DNA from 4 places in the Janthinobacterium sp. B9-8 genome. Region 1 is predicted to be linked to each of the others. Evidence: predicted binding sites of a transcription regulator. Region 1 holds the regulator's gene; each other region holds the start of a gene.
What was found. Region 1 encodes FNR, which switches genes on or off when oxygen is low (the NO sensors DNR and NnrR bind a similar motif). Its sites were predicted from a motif close to TTGATNNNNATCAA; they were not measured.
Positions count from the first base shown of each region.

Region 2: a site for FNR is predicted at 1,527-1,540, ahead of VN23_RS01865 (bacteriohemerythrin). Genes of this name have one in related genera too.
Region 3: a site for FNR is predicted at 2,765-2,778, ahead of ubiU (ubiquinone anaerobic biosynthesis protein UbiU). Genes of this name have one in related genera too.
Region 4: a site for FNR is predicted at 2,027-2,040, ahead of yiaY (L-threonine dehydrogenase). Genes of this name have one in related genera too.

Region 1 is NZ_CP014222.1:1,514,146-1,518,897, reverse strand. Features, by position in the region: gene VN23_RS06930 (efflux RND transporter permease subunit) at 1-265, shown strand, start outside; gene VN23_RS06925 (efflux transporter outer membrane subunit) at 339-1,688, shown strand; gene VN23_RS06920 (hypothetical protein) at 1,759-2,478, opposite strand; gene fnr (fumarate/nitrate reduction transcriptional regulator Fnr) at 2,485-3,234, opposite strand; gene hemN (oxygen-independent coproporphyrinogen III oxidase) at 3,367-4,752, shown strand, end outside.
Region 2 is NZ_CP014222.1:440,639-445,390, forward strand. Features, by position in the region: gene VN23_RS01855 (DUF3426 domain-containing protein) at 1-431, opposite strand, end outside; gene prmA (50S ribosomal protein L11 methyltransferase) at 432-1,319, opposite strand; gene VN23_RS01865 (bacteriohemerythrin) at 1,599-2,051, shown strand; gene VN23_RS01870 (hypothetical protein) at 2,048-2,257, shown strand; gene yajC (preprotein translocase subunit YajC) at 2,321-2,647, shown strand; gene secD (protein translocase subunit SecD) at 2,714-4,525, shown strand; gene secF (protein translocase subunit SecF) at 4,541-4,752, shown strand, end outside.
Region 3 is NZ_CP014222.1:3,701,126-3,705,877, forward strand. Features, by position in the region: gene ubiT (ubiquinone anaerobic biosynthesis accessory factor UbiT) at 123-548, opposite strand; gene VN23_RS16730 (U32 family peptidase) at 545-1,426, opposite strand; gene ubiU (ubiquinone anaerobic biosynthesis protein UbiU) at 1,545-2,543, opposite strand; partial or broken gene gnd (phosphogluconate dehydrogenase (NAD(+)-dependent, decarboxylating)) at 2,967-3,893, shown strand; gene VN23_RS16745 (NHL domain-containing protein) at 3,959-4,752, opposite strand, start outside.
Region 4 is NZ_CP014222.1:2,503,720-2,508,471, reverse strand. Features, by position in the region: gene VN23_RS11165 (hypothetical protein) at 1-299, shown strand, start outside; gene yiaY (L-threonine dehydrogenase) at 819-1,970, opposite strand; gene VN23_RS11155 (DUF502 domain-containing protein) at 2,203-2,895, opposite strand; gene VN23_RS11150 (LTA synthase family protein) at 3,325-4,752, shown strand, end outside.

The sequences.
Region 1 (4,752 bases):
TGCCACGCTGGAAGCTTGCCGTTTACGCTTCCGTCCGATTCTGATGACTTCGTTTGCCTTTATCGCGGGTGTATTGCCACTGGCGATGAGTACCGGTGCCGGTGCAGCAAGCCGACGTGCCATTGGTACAGGGGTGATGGGTGGAATGATTACTGCCACAGTATTTGCGGTGTTCTTAGTGCCGGTGTTCTTTGTGGTGGTGCGTCGCTTCTTCCCTGAGAAAACCGTGGTACGCAGCGACGAAATCGCGGATGACCATCGTTAATAGACGTGCCGGTCTTCGAAGGGCGGCGTGCCCGCCCTTCGAATAATGACGCGAACCCATAGGTAATAAATGTATGAAAAAACAATTAATGTCTAAGACGCTGCTGCTGGCGATGACTCTGGGCTTGGGTGCATGCGCGATGGGGCCGGATTACATTCGCCCCGCAGCCCCGGTCGCCAGTGTGGTGGGCAGCCAGCCTGCGGAGATGAGTACGCCACAGTGGGGTAGCTATTTTAGCGACCCTGCTTTGCAGTCGGTGATTGAAAAAGCGCTGATCAATAATCGCGATTTAAAAATCGCCACGGCCAGAATCGAAGAAGCCCGTGCGCTGTATGGTATTCAAAAGGCGGACTTTTTGCCGTCGGTGAGTGCCAATGGCTCGGGCAATATCAGCCGTAGTAATCCGGATGCCGATATCAGCCGCCGCTACGAAGCTAATCTGGCGCTGCTATCGTACGAGGTGGATTTCTGGGGTCGTGTGCGCCGCTTAAGCGAGGCGGCCAAAGCCAATTACCTAGCAAGCGAAGAGGCGCAGCAATCGGTACGCAGTACGCTGATCGCCGATGTGGCTAATAGCTATTACAGCGCACAAGCCTTACAAACACGTAGCCGCTTTGCCGAGCAAACCGCTAAGGCGCGGGAAGAAAGCCTGCGCGTGGTGAAGCGCCGCGTGGAGGTGGGCGTGGCTAATCGCTTGGATCTTTTGCAAGCGCAAAGTGCACAAGATAGCGCCATTAGTGATCACTCGGCTTTGGCGCGCCAAGCGGCTAATGCGCAAACGGCGCTGACTGTTTTGGTGGGTGAAACGGTCAGCCTGCCTGCGGCCAATTTAAATGCAGAAGTGGTGCAGTTGCCCAGTGGCTTAAATTCTACCGTTTTGCTTGAGCGCCCGGATGTGCGTGCTGCGGAGCAAAAGCTGGTGGCGGCCAATGCCAATATTGGTGCGGCCCGCGCGGCCTTCTTCCCTAAAGTCACTTTAATGGGTAGTGGCGGTGTGGTGAGCAATGAGCTGGATGATTTATTCTCTGGCGGCAACCGTGCATGGAGTTTTTTGCCGCAAATCAGCCTGCCGTTGTTTGATGGCGGACGCCTAAGCGCTGGGGCTGACATTGCCGAAGCCCGCAAAGTGATTGCTGTGGCTGAATATGAAAAAGCCATTCAGCTGGCGTTTAAAGACGCCGCCGATGTGTTATCTGATCAGGTATGGCTGAGCAAGCAGCTAACAGCCCAGCAACGCCTTGCAGATCGGCAGGAGCAGCGCCTGAAACTTGCAGAAGCACGCTATGCATCGGGCTTGTCGGGATATCTGGATGTGCTGGATGCGCAGCGTGAGTTTTACGCGGCCAGCCAGGGACTGATCGAAACGCGTCGTGCTCGTTTAGCCGCATCGGCACAAGCGTTTAAGGCTTTGGGCGGAAAGTAATACGCGCTAGTTGATTGGTTTTATAAGCAAACAGCCCCAAATTGGGGCTGTTTTTTTATTGTTTGATAGATCAACTGTTTGGCTGGTGATGAGGTGCGGGCGTGTTTGCTCGGCTAAAAAACTGCATTAAAAATTGCGCTAGCGCAGCGGCGGGCTCTTGATGTTCTGGCAAACTGAAGGCGCTGAGCTGTGTGTGCACTGCTTGAAAAGATCTATTTTCTGCCAAAGCTAAATATTGCTGGCAAAGTGGCGCAATGGCTTGCCATTGTGCGGTTTGCAACTCGGCTAGCTTACTTAAATCGGCCTTGGGCGATGGCTTGCCATTTGGAAAGATGACTTTCCAGCTTTCAATAAGGGGCTGCATCATGATGTGCTGTAGCAGCGCCAAAAAGCTGGCTGCGCCTTTGCCGCCAGCATGCAGCCAGCTGTTGCGACCTGCCGGGGCTAAGGTATCGAGCAGAGGGGCGGCAAGCTGTAGGGCTGTGTCGTCGCCGCTGGCGGCCATCATCCAGCCTAAGTGTGCGGCGCACTGAGGCTCGCCAATCAGGGCCAGATCAATATGATGCCAGCCTTGTGCCTGCGCCCATTGAGCACTTTGCAAATAGCCTGCTAAATCAGCATGGCCTGCAGAAATAAGCAGGCCATTGTGAGGTAAAGGGGGGATTTGCGATTGCATATCAAGCGGCAGCAGCATGAGCTGTGCCATTTGCAAGGGTTTAAGCCGGGATTGCAATGACTCTAGAATGGCCGCTGGGGCAAGAAATAAAACAGGGCCATTGGATAGAGTCATAGTGGCTTATTGTTGGCAGTTGTTAATCAATTGTTTGAGTGCGTCAGGATTGAGAATTTCAATCAAGCGGTTTTGTACTTTAATTAAGCCGTTTTCTTGAAATTTCGATAATGAGCGGCTCACGGTTTCAAGTTTAAGGCCTAAATAGCTGCCGATTTCTTCACGCGTCATGCGCAAATGAAAGCTGCTGGCAGAATAACCACGGATGGCAAAGCGTTGAGATAAATTCAGCAAGAAGGCCGCAATGCGTTCTTCTGCTTTCATATTTCCCAATAAAAGCATCACGCCATGATCGCGCACAATTTCGCGGCTCATCATTTTATAAAGATGATGTTGCAAGATCGGTATGCGGCGGCTGAGTTCTTCCATATCGGTGAAGGGCAGCTCACAGACTTCGCTGTCTTCCAGGGCAATGGCATCACAGGTATGCAGATCAGAGCTAACCGCATCCATGCCCATGAGCTCGCCGGTCATATGAAAGCCGGTGACTTGCTCGCGGCCGTCTTCAGAAATTACGCTGGCTTTAAAGAAACCTAAGCGAATCGCAAACAGAGAGCGAAACGGCTCTCCTGCGCGGTAGAGCGCTTCACCGCGCTTAATCGGCTTGGCTTGGGTGATTAAGTGATCAAGCTCGCGCATTTCATCAGCGGAAAGACCAATCGGCAGACAAAGCTCACGCAAGCTGCAATTGACGCAGCTTTGGCGCAAGTGCTTGAGGCTAAGGTCACGTACTGGGATATGAGATGTCGGTGTCATTGGGCGTTTCAATTCGTGTTTTCGATATCAGCCACTGCAAGTTATTTCCAGTACAGATATTGATATCGATCAAGGTTATGAAAAATGAATCTAGGCAAGCTGCACTCATACGATGAATAAGGATGGAACAGTATGCTTCAAAATAATGCTACGGTCTTACAGCCACTTGATTTTGATCGAAACTTGATAAGCCAACACAGCGGAAAAGGGCCAAGGTACACATCCTACCCCACTGCGGATCGATTTGCTGTAATGGATGCAGATCGCTATGAGCAAAGTGTACGCCAGCAACAGCCCGGCATTGGAATAAGACCGTTGTCATTGTATTTTCACTTGCCCTTTTGCAATACTATTTGTTACTACTGCGCCTGTAATAAAGTCATCACAAAGGATCAGAGTAAGGCGGATCAATACCTCGATTATCTACTTAAAGAGGTAAAAATACAGGCGGCATTATTAACCAAGCGCGGCAAGATTTCTCAGTTGCATTTTGGCGGAGGTACCCCTACTTTTTTGAGCGATGCACAATTAACGCGATTAATGGACGGTATTCGTCATCATTTCGATTTAAAAGCTGATGGCGAGTTTTCAATTGAGATCGATCCACGCAAAGTCAGCGCGGCTACTGTAGCGCTTTTAGGGCAGATTGGCTTTAACCGCATGAGTGTGGGCGTGCAAGATTTTAATTTAGAGGTGCAAAAAGCGGTTAACCGTATTCAAACGGAGGAAGAAACTAGAGTTGTGATTGATGCTGCGCGTGCCAATGGCTTTAAATCAGTCAGTATCGACCTGATTTACGGTTTGCCGCATCAAACTCAGGCCCGGATGTATGAGACGATTGAGCGTGTCCTCACTTTGCGCCCGGATCGGCTGGCCCTGTATAGCTATGCCCATTTGCCCGAGCGTTTTATGCCGCAAAGACGCATTGATGCTGGGCAGCTACCCTCAACAGAGGGTAAACTCGATATCTTGCAAAGTAGTGTGAATCAGCTTCTTGCTGCGGGTTATATCTATATCGGCATGGACCATTTCGCTTTGCCTGATGATCCGCTGGCAATTGCTCAAAGAAGAGGGCAGTTGCATCGGAATTTCCAAGGTTATTCAACGCACGCCGATTGCGATCTGATGGCTTTTGGTGTGTCAGCAATTGGCAAAGTGGCCAATTGTTTTGCCCAGAATGTAAAAGATTTAGATGCTTATTATCTGGCCTTGGATGAAGATCGTTTGCCGATAGAGCGTGGCTTGATGATCACGCACGATGATTATTTGCGTGGCTCGGTAATTCAATCTTTAATGTGCCAGTTTGAATTGAGTTTTCAGCCTGTGGAATTGGCTTATTTGATTGATTTTAAAAGCTATTTCTCTGAAGAGATTCATTTGCTTATGCCATTTCAAGCCCAGGGTTTGCTTGAAGTGCAGGACGATTCAATCATTGTCAGCCCTAAGGGGCGCTTTTTGATCCGCTCGATTGCCATGGTTTTTGACCGCTATTTGCGTCATGCCCCTCGCGCAGGGAGC
Region 2 (4,752 bases), 1.1 Mb from region 1:
TTACTCACTGGCTCTGGCGGTGCTTTGATTTCAATTTCAATCACCGGTCCGTGGTTGTCGGAGGCTGTGATATCAAAATCAACTTCAATCTGTGGTGCGGGGTCGGGCACGATGCGCTTGGGCCGCGTTACCGGCGGTGCCGGGCAGGCTATAGCAGGGCTTGGCGGCGCTGCAGCTAGTGGCTTGGCAGCTTCGCTTGATACATTGGCTGCGGGCGCAACTGCTGTGATGATCTGTGCAGCCTGTGGCTTTGCAGTAGCCATAATGGGCGTGCTGATCGTTTCTGCGATCTGCTCGCTTTCAATGCATTCTTTGGCATTAAAGACAAAGGCGCAGCGCCCACAGCGAACCTTGCCGCGGTGGGCTTGCAACTGCGCTTCCGTTACGCGAAAAGCGGTTTGGCAGTTTGGGCAACGGGTAATATCGTTCATTTATTTACGAATACCGGATAAGCAGACCCAGCCGTCTTCAATTTGCGGCGCATTCATGGCAAACCACTGGCTGTAAATGGCGATCACTTCATCTGCCTGCTCGGCTAGAATGCCCGATAAAGCGATGCGGCCAGCTGTTTTTACTTTTGCAGCCAGCATAGGCGCTAAGGCTTTGAGAGGATTAGTCAGAATATTGGCAATCACCACATCATAAGTGTCTGCTGGCTCTGCATCGGGTAAGTAAAACTGCACTTCAACCGCATTTTGCTCCGCATTTTGTCTTGATGCGGTCATCGCTTGTGGATCGATATCGACCCCTGCCGCAGAAGCGGCTCCAAGCTTCATACCCGCAATGGCTAAAATTCCAGAGCCACAACCGTAATCCAGCAGCTTTTCACCGCCAGCAAGATGGCTATCCAGCCATTTTAAGCAAAGGCGTGTCGTCGGATGGCTGCCCGTGCCAAAAGCCAGGCCCGGATCGAGCTGAATGCTGATTGCGCCTGCATCAGGGCATTCATGCCAGGTAGGGGTAATCCAGAGGCGATCAGAAATGGCAATCGGATTAAATTGTGATTGGGTGAGACGCACCCAGTCTTGCTCTTCGACACGCACCACATCGTAGGGCGGGACGGCTAATTTCAATGTATTACTTGCTGCCGTGACAATCAGGCGGGTATCAATGTCTTCGTCAAACAGGGCGAGCACCACGCTGTTTTCCCACATCTGATCGACCGGCTCACCCGGCTCGCCAAAGATCGGCTTTTCTGCGTCGGTGCCCGCGGCAGCGTCTTCCACGCTGACAGACAACGCACCTAGATCAAAAAGTGCGTCAGAAAAGCGTTCAGCTTGGGATGATTCAGTGGTGATGCGTAGTTCTTGCCAGGGCATTTTGCTTACCTAATAGAGATTCTCGGCGGTATTGTCGCATTCCCGCCTTCTTTTGAGAACGTTTTTGCGGTGTTCTGGTGATTATAGCGCCCCTGCAAAGCGCAAATAAGGGCTTGTTAGTATTTTGCAGGGCGCATCAGGCTGGCTTTTATTTAGGAAGCACAAGGCTTAAACCTTATTCAGGCTTTCCCTAGGCTTATTTAAATATTGATATGGCTCAATATTTAGATGACATTTTATCTGCAAAATTCTTTCTAAATAGTCAGGGAGAGACGCGAAATGTCAGTATTTTTTGAGTGGAACGATGAGCTGTCGGTCGGTATTCAGGAAATTGATGAGCAACACAAGGTGTTGATCGATTTACTTAATGAGCTACATGATGCCATTCGCTTACATCATGGCAGCGAGGCATCGGTGCTTATTCTGGGGCGTCTTGCCGATTACACAAGAACTCATTTCACAGTGGAAGAAAGCCTGATGCGTATTTTAGGCTACCCCGATTACGATGCACATAAGCAACATCACGAAGATTTAATAAAGCAAATGAATGGCTTGCAAGCTCGCCTGGCAGGGGGCGAGGCGGTTACTTTTGAATTGATGCATTTTTTAAGAAACTGGCTGACCAATCATATTATGGAAGGCGATAAGCGTTATACCGAGCATTTTTTATCCCGCGGAGCACAAGCAACCTGGCATAAAAAAAGCTGGCTGGAGCGTTTCTGGGCCAAGTGAATGGTGAGCTAAGCGGCGGTTTTGTGCGGCAAGCCTCTGTTTTTTTCATATTAGGGGCTGCTGATGATTTGTTTTTATCGGGCCGACTATTCAGTTTGGCTAAAGTTCCCTTTTATTTTCGTGAAAAGCAAAGTTGCCGAGGTCAAAATACAGGACATGCGGTTTATAAAGCGGGTTTGATGACTGAAGGCAAAAAAGCTGGGTAGATTTTGTGTGGTTCACCCGCTAGAATGGGCCGCTTTGCTTTATTGACACGGAACCGACCCGATATGTTCATTGCACCCGCGTATGCAACAGGCGCCGCACCTGCGGCAGGAATGGACTTTATGTCTTTTCTTCCTATGATCGTGATTTTTGTTTTGTTCTACTTTATGTTGATTCGCCCACAACAAAAACGCGCTAAAGAACAACAAGCCATGCTGGCTGCTCTGTCTAAAGGCGATGAAGTGGTTACCAGTGGTGGTATGGCTGGTCGCATCACCAAGGTGAGCGAGCAATATGTCACTCTTGAATTAGCTGATGGCGTAGAAATCCTGTTCCAACGTGCTGCGGTTGCTGCGCGTTTGGAAAAAGGCACTATTAAAAATAACAAGTAAAGCCAATAAGGCGGTGCAGTTTGTGCTAACAACTGCACCGCCTTTTGTGCATTTCTGGGTCCTGCCATGAATCGCTACCCGCTTTGGAAATACCTAATAATTATTCTGTCCGTTGCTTTGGCAACGCTCTACACCCTGCCTAATCTGTTTGGTGAAAGCCCGGCAGTACAAATTGCCAGCGTTCGCGCCACGGTGAAGGTAGATGCCGCGCTACAGCAAAGTGCTGAGGCCATTTTAAAAAGTGCCGGTGTAAAAACCGAAGATGTGTTCCTTGATAGCAATTCGGTGAAATTTCGCTTTAAAGACACGGAAATCCAGTTAAAGGCTAAAGAGCTGTTACAAGCTAAGCTGGGCGATGATTACAGCGTGGCTTTAAATCTCTTATCGGATACGCCGTCCTGGTTGACCAAGATCGGGGCTAAGCCGATGTCTCTGGGGCTGGATTTACGCGGTGGTGTGCACTTCTTGCTTGAAGTGGATATGAAAGCTGCCGTTGATAAGGCTTTAGAGAAAACCGCAGGTGATGTGCGCCGTGAGCTAAAAGAAAAGAAAATTCGCTATGGCCGGATTGTATCAACCCGCGACAGCGTTGAAGTGCAGCTGCGTGATGATGAGACAACCAAGGAAGCGGCTAAGGCTTTACGCAAAGTCTTGCTACAGCGCCAGATTGATGTGCGTGAGAATAAAATTGTCATTTCTTATTCTCCTGAAGCATTACAGCAATTAAAAACCGACGCGGTAAAACAAAACATCACCACCTTGCATAATCGGGTGAATGAGCTGGGTGTCGCTGAGCCAGTGATTCAACAGCAGGGTGAAGGCCGTATCGTGGTGCAATTGCCAGGTGTGCAAGATACCTCGAAGGCTAAAGATATTCTGGGCCGTACTGCCACACTAGAAGTACGTATGGTAGAAGATGATCAGGCTAAAGTAGCCGAAGCGCTCAATGGCAATGTACCTGCTGGCTTTGAGCTACTCAGCGAGCGCGGCAGCGATGGCCAGAATCGTCCGATTTTGCTGAAAAAAGAAGTAGAGCTGACGGGGGATAATATCAGTGACGCGCAAGCGGGCTTTGATGATCAAAACTCGGCTGCGGTACATATTGGCCTTGATTCCACAGGTGCTGCCATCTTTAAAACGCTGACCAAAGAAAACATTGGCAAGCGCATGGCCATGGTGCTGGTTGAAAAAGGCAAGGGCGAAGTGGTTACTGCGCCGGTGATTCGTTCTGAAATTGGTGGTGGCCGCGTGCAGATTTCTGGCTCGATGGGCGTTGCCGAAGCGAACGATACCGCACTGCTACTGCGCGCGGGCTCGCTTGCTGCTCCCATGAATATCGTTGAAGAGCGCACTATTGGCCCAAGCTTGGGACAAGACAATATCACCAAGGGGTTTCACTCAACTTTATATGGTTTTCTTGCGATCTCCATCTTTATGGTGATCTATTACCGTGTATTTGGTGTGGTATCGACGGTTTCATTGGCTGCCAATTTATTATTCCTACTGGCGCTGCTGTCCTTGCTGGGCGTGACCTTAACGCTGCCGGGTATCGCGGCGATTGCCTTAGCGCTGGGGATGGCAATTGACGCCAACGTGCTGATTAACGAGCGTGTGCGCGAAGAGCTGCGCTCGGGCATGACACCGCAAGCCGCGATTCACAATGGTTATAGCCATGCTTTTGCCACTATTTTGGATTCCAACGTCACCACCTTGATCGCTGGCTTAGCGCTGCTGATTTTTGGTTCTGGCGCGGTACGTGGTTTTGCTTGGGTACATAGCCTCGGGATCTTAACGTCGATGTATAGCGCGGTGTTTGTATCTCGCGGCATCATTAACCTCATTTATGGCGGCCGTCGTGTTTCGACGCTGGCTGTGTAAGGGTGCATCGCAATGATTGAATTTTTTCATATAAAGCGTGATATCCCGTTTATGAGCTATGGCAAGCTTACAACGGCGATTTCGCTGGCAACCTTTGTTTTGGCTGTTGCGTTTCTGGTGATGAAGGGCCTGAATCTGGGTGTGGAATTTACCGGTGGTACGGTGATGGAGCTGCGTTATAGCAAGTCGGTTGATTTAAACCAGGTCCGGGAAAAAGTAGAGGGCTT
Region 3 (4,752 bases), 2.2 Mb from region 1:
GATCTGATGTTTATTGAAGGATTTACATTGGAGCCTGTTGGGTTACGCTGTTTTCTTTGTGTTTTTTGTGTGCTCGGTATTCTCTATGTTTACAGACCTTTGGGCCCCTTTTAAACACAAAATCAAACGGGCAAATGTGCACGTAATTTGCTCGGCAGCCACGCCAGAAGCGGTTCGAAATCGGTTGCATCCATCAAGTTTTTTAGTGTGAGGCCAAGCTCGGTATCGCCCTCAATACTTAAGCGGCGCTGAAAAAACAACGTGTCAGGGTCTTCTAAGCGGCGAGCCAGCACCAGATAATCGGCAAGGCTGGCGCTAAAGGTCACGTCTGCTTCGCCGGTCCCACGCTTAAACCGGCCATTCTGAAAAGATAGCGTTAAGCCCCGGCCAATATCCAACACTTCTAAACGGATATTGCGCCCAGCCAGCCAAGCAAAGTCTTCCTCTGGCCACAGCTTGTTTTTGACCAGATTCAAACTACTTGCCAAGGCAATGGCAAGAGGCGCTTCGGGGAGCTTTAGTAAGACAAATTGACGTAAGCGTTTCATACACATTCCTTTATGCCTGCTTCCCCGTGCCAATAACCATTCACAAGGCCCTGTGGATAAGCTGTTGAGAAGTCGTGGATAGCTGCGGGATAAGTACATTTCTCAGCATAGGCAGCGACTAGCTCAGCCGTACCGGTGGATTGTGGGCTGATACGCAAATAGTCGACGCCCATCTGCGCCATTTGTGGCAACTCAGCGTAAAGCGATTGGCAGGCGGAAGACTGGGTTTGAATGCCGTTTAAGCGCAAAAACCCTTGGCCCTCACGGGTAGACATCAGCTGCCCGTCGGCATGATCTAAGCAACGGAACTCGCACGCGTCTTTGCTTAAGCCGTAATAGCGCGCGGTAAAGCAGCGAGCCGAAAACGCCAGTGGCAAATGGCCGTGCACGAAGATTTCGGTTTCAATGGCGCCCGTTTTCTCCGCCAGAATAGCGGCGATCGTTGCTTGGCTACTTTCTAAAGAAGGCAGCCAGCGCATCGCGCCCTGAGCCACAAACCAATCCAAAGCCGCGCCGTTATAGATATTAAGATGTGGGCCTGCCACAAAGCGCATTCCCAAATCACGCGCCACCTTCACCGCGCCTAAATCATTGGCCTCAATACAAGCGCCCGCCTCGGCCAGCTTTTTCAAGCTGGAAAGATCACTGGCGGATTCCAGCAGCGCCTGGGATGAAATCACCACCTCCTTACCTGCGGCACGCAAGCTCTGCCCCACTTCCAGCCAATCTGCACTGCGCAGCTCGTGGCGGCGCGAGCACACCACCTCGCCCAGATAAATCACATCCACCGGCCAGCTTGCTGCCTCGGCATAAAAATCCAGCACCTGCTGCTTAGGCCAGTAATAAAGGATGGGGCCAAGAGAGAGTTTCATTGCTATTCCTAATGGGTCTATTTTTAAAAACCCACAATTTGTACTTGTAAGGCAGGTAAACCCCGCGAAACGATATAAAAAGATACGCGGGTTACACCCGCCCTACGCTTAAACACGAACTAACTCATCGCCACGGTCTGCTATATGCACCCAAGGTTTGCTGATGTCCTTCGGATACTTTATCCAGCGTGGCTTGCCATGCGGGTTTGACTGAATAACGTGGGTCGGCGGAGGCGTCGATGGCCATGCGTAAGGTCTTGGTCACTTCTGCCACATAAGACGGGCTGCGCTGGCGGCCTTCTACTTTGATGGCGGCCACGCCGATACGTATCAGCTCGGGCAAGATCGAAAGGGTATTCAGGCTGGTCGGCTCTTCCATGGCGTAATAGGTATCGCCATCAACTTCAAAGCGGCCCTTGCATAGCGTGGGGTAACCCGCTGGCTCACCTGCTTCAAAACGATCGATCAGCACACCATTTAAACGGGCATCCATACGCTCGCCTTGTTTTTCCCAGCGCACAAAATGCGCAGGGGAACATACGCCGTGAGTGTTAGGCGATTGGCCCGTTACATAGCTGGATAAAATGCAGCGACCTTCAGCCATCACACAGAGGCTGCCAAAACCGAATACTTCGATTTCTACCTCGGTGTTTTTAATCACGTATTCAACTTGCGGCAGAGTCAGCACGCGGGGCAATACCGCACGGCGCACGCCAAAACACTCGTGCGCTAAATTAATCGCTTCAAAATTAGTCGCCGAGCCTTGCACCGATAAATGCAAATGCAGATGAGGATGGGTGCGGTAGGCGTATTCCAACAGCCCCAGATCGGCCAGAATCACCGTATCAGCACCCAAATCTGCCGCTTTATCGACCGAAGCGCGCCAATCGCCAAGCCGCCCTGCCTGGGCATAAGTATTAATCGCGATTAATACTTCACGGTTTTTAGCATGAGCGTAGCGCACGCCCTCGCTGAGCTGCGCATCGCTAAAATTGAGGCCCGCAAAATTTCTGGCATTGGTGGCATTTTTAAAACCGAGGTAAACCGCATCGGCCCCGTGGTCGACGGCAGTTTTTAATGCAGGCAAGCTGCCCGCTGGGCAAACAAGTTGGGGCAGGGCCATAAGCACCCCCGAATGATAAACATAGGGGAGCTTAAAGAGAGATGGCGCAATGCTTTTTAAGCTAAATCAAACTAAGCCCAGAATAGCGCGCAGAAAAAAGCGTGCGGCCACCAAAAAGTAGCAACGCACGCCCCAATCACCCACACACAGAGAGTCTGCTCACAAAGCCCACACGCTTTATGACGACTTTTTAATCATAGTGCACTGCAATATATTTTGCCTTAATCGAGATCAATTTTGCAGAAATAAGCAAAATTCTCATATTAAAACATCGAAAAACGCCATTTACTGGATTTTGTAGGCATTTGCTTCGCACTACGCACAATGCATAGTGCCATAATTCCCAATTGGCAGACATGTGACTAAGGTTCATGCTGCAAGTTATTCCCGCTAGGGCACAAGCCCAGCAACGAAAACCAACAAACAAGGATGCTCAAAATGCAAATTGCAATGATTGGCCTCGGTAAAATGGGCAGTAATATGACACGTCGTTTGGCCGCTGGCGGAGCCACTGTATTTGGCTTTGACGTAAGCGCCGAAACACGTACCCAGCTTGCCGCTGAACACGCCAATATCCGCAGTTTTGACTCCGTAGCCAGCCTGATTGCAGAAATGCCAAGTCCACGCGTGGTATGGATGATGCTGCCAGCAGGTGAAATCAGCGAAACCATGTTTGGCGAGCTGACCTCACTAATGGCACCAGGTGATTTGATTATTGATGGCGCAAACGCCATGTATAAAGATTCACAACGCCATGCAAAAGAACTGAACGCCTTAGGCTTTAAGTTTATGGATGCAGGCGTATCAGGCGGCGTATGGGGCTTAGCTAACGGCTACACCATCATGATTGGCGGCGAAAAAGACGCATTTGCGATGGCTGAGCCTTTCGTTAAAATCTTGGCCCCGGCTTCGGATCGCGGCTGGATTCATGCAGGCCCAGCAGGTAGCGGCCACTACGTGAAGATGGTTCACAACGGTATTGAATACGGCATGATGCAAGCTTTTGCCGAAGGCTTTGCCCTCTTGGAAGCCAAAAAAGAGCTAAATCTTGATCTGGCTGCCGTAGCTGAAACATGGCGCCATGGCTCGGTGATCCGCTCTTGGCTGCTCGACTTAACTGCCGACACGCTGAAAAACGATACCAAGCTAGACGACATCCAACCCTTCGTTCCTGATTCAGGCGAAGGCCGCTGGACGGTACTAGAAGCCGTAGAACTAGGCGTTCCTGCGCCGGTGATTGCAGCTTCATTATTCCAGCGCTACACCACCCAAGGTAAAGGCGATTACGTCGCTAAATTGCTATCGATGATGCGCAACGCCTTTGGCGGCCATCATGTGGCAAAGAAGTAATGCACTAAGATAAAAGATCTTCCCCTTATTAATTTAAGAGGGAGATCTTTTTTAAAAAGATAAATCTAATAAACTATTTTCGTAATTACTTCTGCACTATCCAATAATCGTGAAATATAAAGGCTCCCATCAACGCTAACTGCAATGGCATGTAGAGACCCATCAAGATAACTTAAAGTGTTAACTGCTCCATTTTGACTCACCTTTCGAACTCGGTGATTCCAAGCATCTACAACATAAACTTGGCCCAAAGCATCAATCGCAACATCACTTGGATAATTAAAGCTTGCTGAATTTCCTGCTCCATCGAGCAATGACGCATTTCCATTGCCTGCGAGCGTAGTTACAGCACCATTTTCGGCTATTTTTCTTATCCTATTATTGCGACTATCGGCAACATAAATTGTTCCATACTGATCTATCGCTATACCTTGCGGTTGGTCAAATAATGCTAGCTCTCCAACTCCATCGCTAAAACCAGCCAGATTACCTCCTGCTATCGTTTTTACAGCCCCATCAAGTGTTATTTTTAAAATTTTATCGCCAGAAGAAACAAAAATATTACCCCTACCATCAACGGCAATTCCTTTGGGATAAATAAGACCGTTAATAGCTATCGTACTCACAGTCCCATTTCTATCTATTTTTCTTATTTTACTATTGCCATCTTCCACATAGATATTTTCATTTTTATCTATAGCTATACTTTGGGGCAAATATAGACTTGCGGAAATAGCTGGACCATCAACATAAGCTGCAACACCATTACCTGCATAGGTTGAAACAACGCCAGATTTAGTAATTTTTCTTATTCTATTATTACAATAATCAGCAACATATATATTTCCTGCTTTATCAG
Region 4 (4,752 bases), 990 kb from region 1:
CAGAACCTACCGCGTTTAAAGAGTTTATCCAGCAAGCTGAAACGCAGTATCCAAAGATGGATGCTGAAATTGCTGATTCAGCTACCTCGGAAGATGATCGTGCTGCAAATGTACTGACCATGTTTGGCGATGACTTGAATTTCTTTGCAAAGCTCAATTCAAGTGTCTGGGGAAGCTCAATGCAATACTGGCTCAATGCCAGCGAGCAGGGGTCAGTGCGTTATTTCCGATCATTAAATGTTTGCCTGCAAGCTTTATGCATATATCGGCCTGCGGATAGGAATACCCATACTGTTTAGTTATGAATAATGGATGGCGAAGATCTATTTTGCATGATGTAAATAGCGCTGACTGAAGCAATTGTTAATTGCAAAGTCAGCGCTATTTAATTTCAGCGCTTGGTATTGGCAAAAGAGGACGGGAAAATTGTTTAATCACAAGCTGCTTAGGGATAAACCATTGGGGCGGATTGTGCGGATTTTTTGAGCGATGGCGGCAGGCGAGACTCGCTCGTGCCTCGCTGGCCTCTGGCCGAAACCCCGCTCCGCTTGTTCCTCACCCCGGCGTGTTTCAAGGGGAGATTTCAGCCCCTTGCTACCAGCTGCGATACGAATCAAATTGCTGGGTTTTAAACTACTTAAAACCTGCAGAATAACTTAATTCAAGCCTTGTTTTCTCCGTGAAACTCCATGTTCTCTGTGTTTCAAGATTTGGGTTTTGCTGTGCTGCACCTGTAAAAAATTAAAAACGCCGCAAGCAAATTGTCTTTGCATGCGGCGTTATCTATTGTTTTAAGGCGAATTGATTTCGCTTGCGTTTTACATTGCGGCTTTATAAATCGCAGTAATTTCTTCTGCCGTGGCTTGGATCGGATTGGTAAAGCCGCAGGCGTCTTTCAGTGCATTCGCGGTGAGGGTTGGGAAGTCGGTTTCTTTTACGCCTAGCTCAGTCAGGCCAACGGGGATGCCTACATCGGCTGCAAGCTGGCGGATGCTGGCAAGGCAGGCTTCGGCGGCGGCTTCGTCTGATAAGAAGCGCACATCGCAACCCATGGCGTGGGCGACTTCGCCGAGGCGTTTGGCGGCGATGCGGGAGTTGAATTTTTGCACGTGTGGCAATAGCACCGCATTGCATACGCCGTGTGGTAGATCGTAAAAGCCGCCTAATTGATGGGCCATGGCGTGTACATAACCAAGCGAGGCGTTATTAAAGGCCATGCCCGCTAGGAATTGCGCGTAAGCCATTTGCTCGCGTGCTTGTAGGTTTTGCCCGTCAGAGACCACGTGACGCAGATTGTCGCTGATTAAAGTCACCGCTTTGAGTGCACAGGCATCGGTAACCGGCGTGGCGATGGTGGAAACATAGGCTTCAATGGCGTGAGTGAGTGCATCCATGCCGGTGGCGGCGGTCAGGCTGGCTGGCATGCCGAGCATCAGTTCAGGATCATTTACCGAAAGAATAGGTGTGGTGTGCTTATCTACAATCGCCATTTTTACATGACGTGATTCGTCAGTAATAATGCAGAAGCGGGTCATTTCACTGGCCGTACCCGCTGTTGTGTTGATTGAAACGAGCGGTAACTGCGGCTTTTTAGATTGATCGAGGCCTTCGTAATCGGCGATTTTTCCGCCGTTGCTGGCACAAAGTGCAATGCCTTTGGCGCAATCGTGGGGTGAGCCGCCACCTAGGGAAATCACAAAATCACAGTCGTTTTCTTTGAGTAACTTTAAGCCTGCTTCAACATTACCAATGGTGGGATTGGGCTGAGCACCGTCAAATACCACCGATACCACGCCATGCTGGCCTAGCAGCTCGGACACTTTTGCCACCATGCCAATTTTATTGAGCACGGTATCGGTCACAATCAGCGCTTTTTTAAAGCCGTAGGATTGAATGGTGTTTGCTGCGTCTTTAAGACAGCCAGCGCCCATTAGATTTACTGCTGGAATAAAGAATGCGGTAGTAGTCATGGCGGATCTGCCTGCAGGTCAAAATTTGAGCTTAATCATTTTGCTTATTGCAGGGTTTGTGTCAGATCAAAGAAAGATGGTAAGTTGGGGGCTATTCGCGCGTGAGCACAATCGTCCCTTTATCTTACTGCGTATGGGGATGCCGTTCGGTATGCGTAAAACGTAAGCTCCAAACTGATTTTCTCCTTGTTTTCTGTGTTTCGAGATCTGGGTTTTACTTCGTCATATTCGTTTAATCAACCAGCTGCTTAGGATCGGGATAAACCATTGGGGCAGATTGTGCGGATTTTTTGAGCGATGGCGGTGGGGTAATGCCCATCGACATATAGATACTGGTGAGCTTATCTACACCGATATTGGCTGGGCGTATCCATTCCTTGGGGATGTAGAGCAACCCTCCACCAATTGGCACAGGAGCCGTGGGCACTAAAACGGCTTGATAGATGCGGCCTTCGATTTCGATGGGCTCAGGGTTGGGCATCAGGGCCAAGACCGCAACGCCATCGCCGCCAAATAAACACCACACCGGGCTCATCGAGCCAATATCTGCGTCTTCTTTTTGATCGAGTAAGCCAACAAACCGATCTGCCGTATTATACAAAGCACCAATCACCGGAATTCGTCTGACTGTTTTATCAAGCAAATAGGCAAGATGTCTCTTTAGCTTGGATTGTACAATAATCCCTAGCGGGTAAATCCCGCCAATCAGCATGGCCCAGCCGATTAAATAACCCAGAATAGGGTGATCAACGATGGGCTGGCCCATTAGGGCAAATAGTTGCCCAACCATGCTTTGTGGCCCAAGAAAATTATTCAGCATCTTGACCACCCACGCTAGCAAAGCCATGGTGAGTAAAAGGGGCAGCAGGGCCAATAGGCCAGCCAGCCAGGTGGTGACGACACTTTCAAGGCTACGCTTGATCATTGAATATTCCGGTGAGCTAAAATTTGTGCCGCCATTCTAACTCCCTATCTGTTTAGGCTGATAGCTCAAAGTCTGGCCGCTGGCAAAATGATCGGATTTGCCTATTTTTCACTTTTTTTAGGTAAATTTAGCAGGTAGAGACGGCTTCACAATGTGCCCTCTATGGCGAAAAGATGTAATGACTTCTTGTTACTATTGCGATGAGCAAGCTTGATTTACGGCCAGCCAAAGTAGCAAATCTCTTGCTTTTAAAGGTGCTCCAGCCGATTGGATGAGGTGTAGGGCGGCTTTAGTTTGGACGGGTGTGTTGTTATCGGGCAGGGCTTAGCAGGCATTGTGGGCAAGCGTGGTCGATTGTAGTTAATGCAACTTGATTGCAATATGGGGTGGGCACATTCAAAACATCAGGTAGAATTGCGCTTCTAGAAAATGAACCCTACACAGCCCATGCGCATCCCTCGCTTATTCCGCTTTACCGCCGTCTATATACTGGTCTTTATTGCCTTGGGCATCTTGATCCGGCTTGGCTTTGCTACTGCTTTTGGCAATAAGGCCGATCCTTTGCCCGGCCATTTATTGGCGGAATCTTTATTGCTGGGGGCGCGTTTTGATTTGCGCCTGGGCCTGTTAAGTCTTGCACCGATGTTGCTACTGGGGGGCTTTAAGCTGACCACTCCTTTTAAAGAAGGGTTGGCCAGACGGCTATGGCTAGTATGGTTTGCGCTGGTGTTTGCTGTGCTGATTTTTAGCCATATGGTCGACTTTGCCCATTACTCCTATCTGGGCGTTAAGCTTTCTGCCAGCGTACTGAATTTCTTATATAACTTGGATGAATCAGCCGGGATGGTTTGGTCGACTTATCCTGTGGGCAAGCTAACGCTGGTCTGGGCTTTGTCTGTAGCTTTGCTGACATGGGGTGTGGCGGGCTTGATGCGCTGGGTTTCGTGCTTTGCGGGCTGGGAAGCAGGTAAGTGGAAAACGTCCTTACTTGTGCTGGTGTCCGTACTGGCTGCTTTGCTGGGAATTCACGGCAAGTTTTCGCAATACCCGCTGCGCTGGAGCGATGCTTATTACAGCACCAATAGTTTTGCTGCCGCTGTGGCGCTGAACCCTGCTTTAAATTTTTTCGACACCATGTCGTATACCAAAGACACCTATTCGATTGACGATGTGCGGGCGGCTTATCCTGCAATTGCCGCGTATTTGGGCGTGGATCATCCCGATGCTAAAACGCTGAATTTTGAGCGCCATATCAAGCCTAAGGCCAATGCTTTTAAAGGCCAGCCCAATGTGGTGATGGTTTATTTGGAATCGTTCTCAGGCTACAAAACCAGCCTTTACGGTAACCCCTTAGAAACCACGCCTTTCTTTACCCAAATGGCCAAAGAAAGTATCTGGTTTGATAATCTTTACACTCCACACTTTGGCACGGCACGCGGTATCTTTGCGGGCTTATCCGGTGTTCCTGATGTAGATTTAAGAGATACATCCAGCCGCAATCCGGCTGCTGTAAATCAAAATGTATTAATTAATGCCTTTAAAGGCTATGAGAAAGATTACTTTATTGGCGGTAGTACCACTTGGGCCAATGTACGCGGGGTACTGACTAAAAATATTGAGGGTTTAAAGATTCACGAGGAAGGAAGCTATAGCTCGCCACGCAATGATGTATGGGGTATTTCGGATAAAAATCTATTCCTAGAGGCCAATAAGGTATTCAGGGAAAAGAAAGGCCCATTCTTTAGCGTGATTCAAACATCAGGTAATCATCGCCCTTATACCATTCCGGCGGAAGATACAGATTTTAAATTAAAAAACCCGAGCCTTGCCGAGTTGCATGCCAATGGTTTTGCTGCG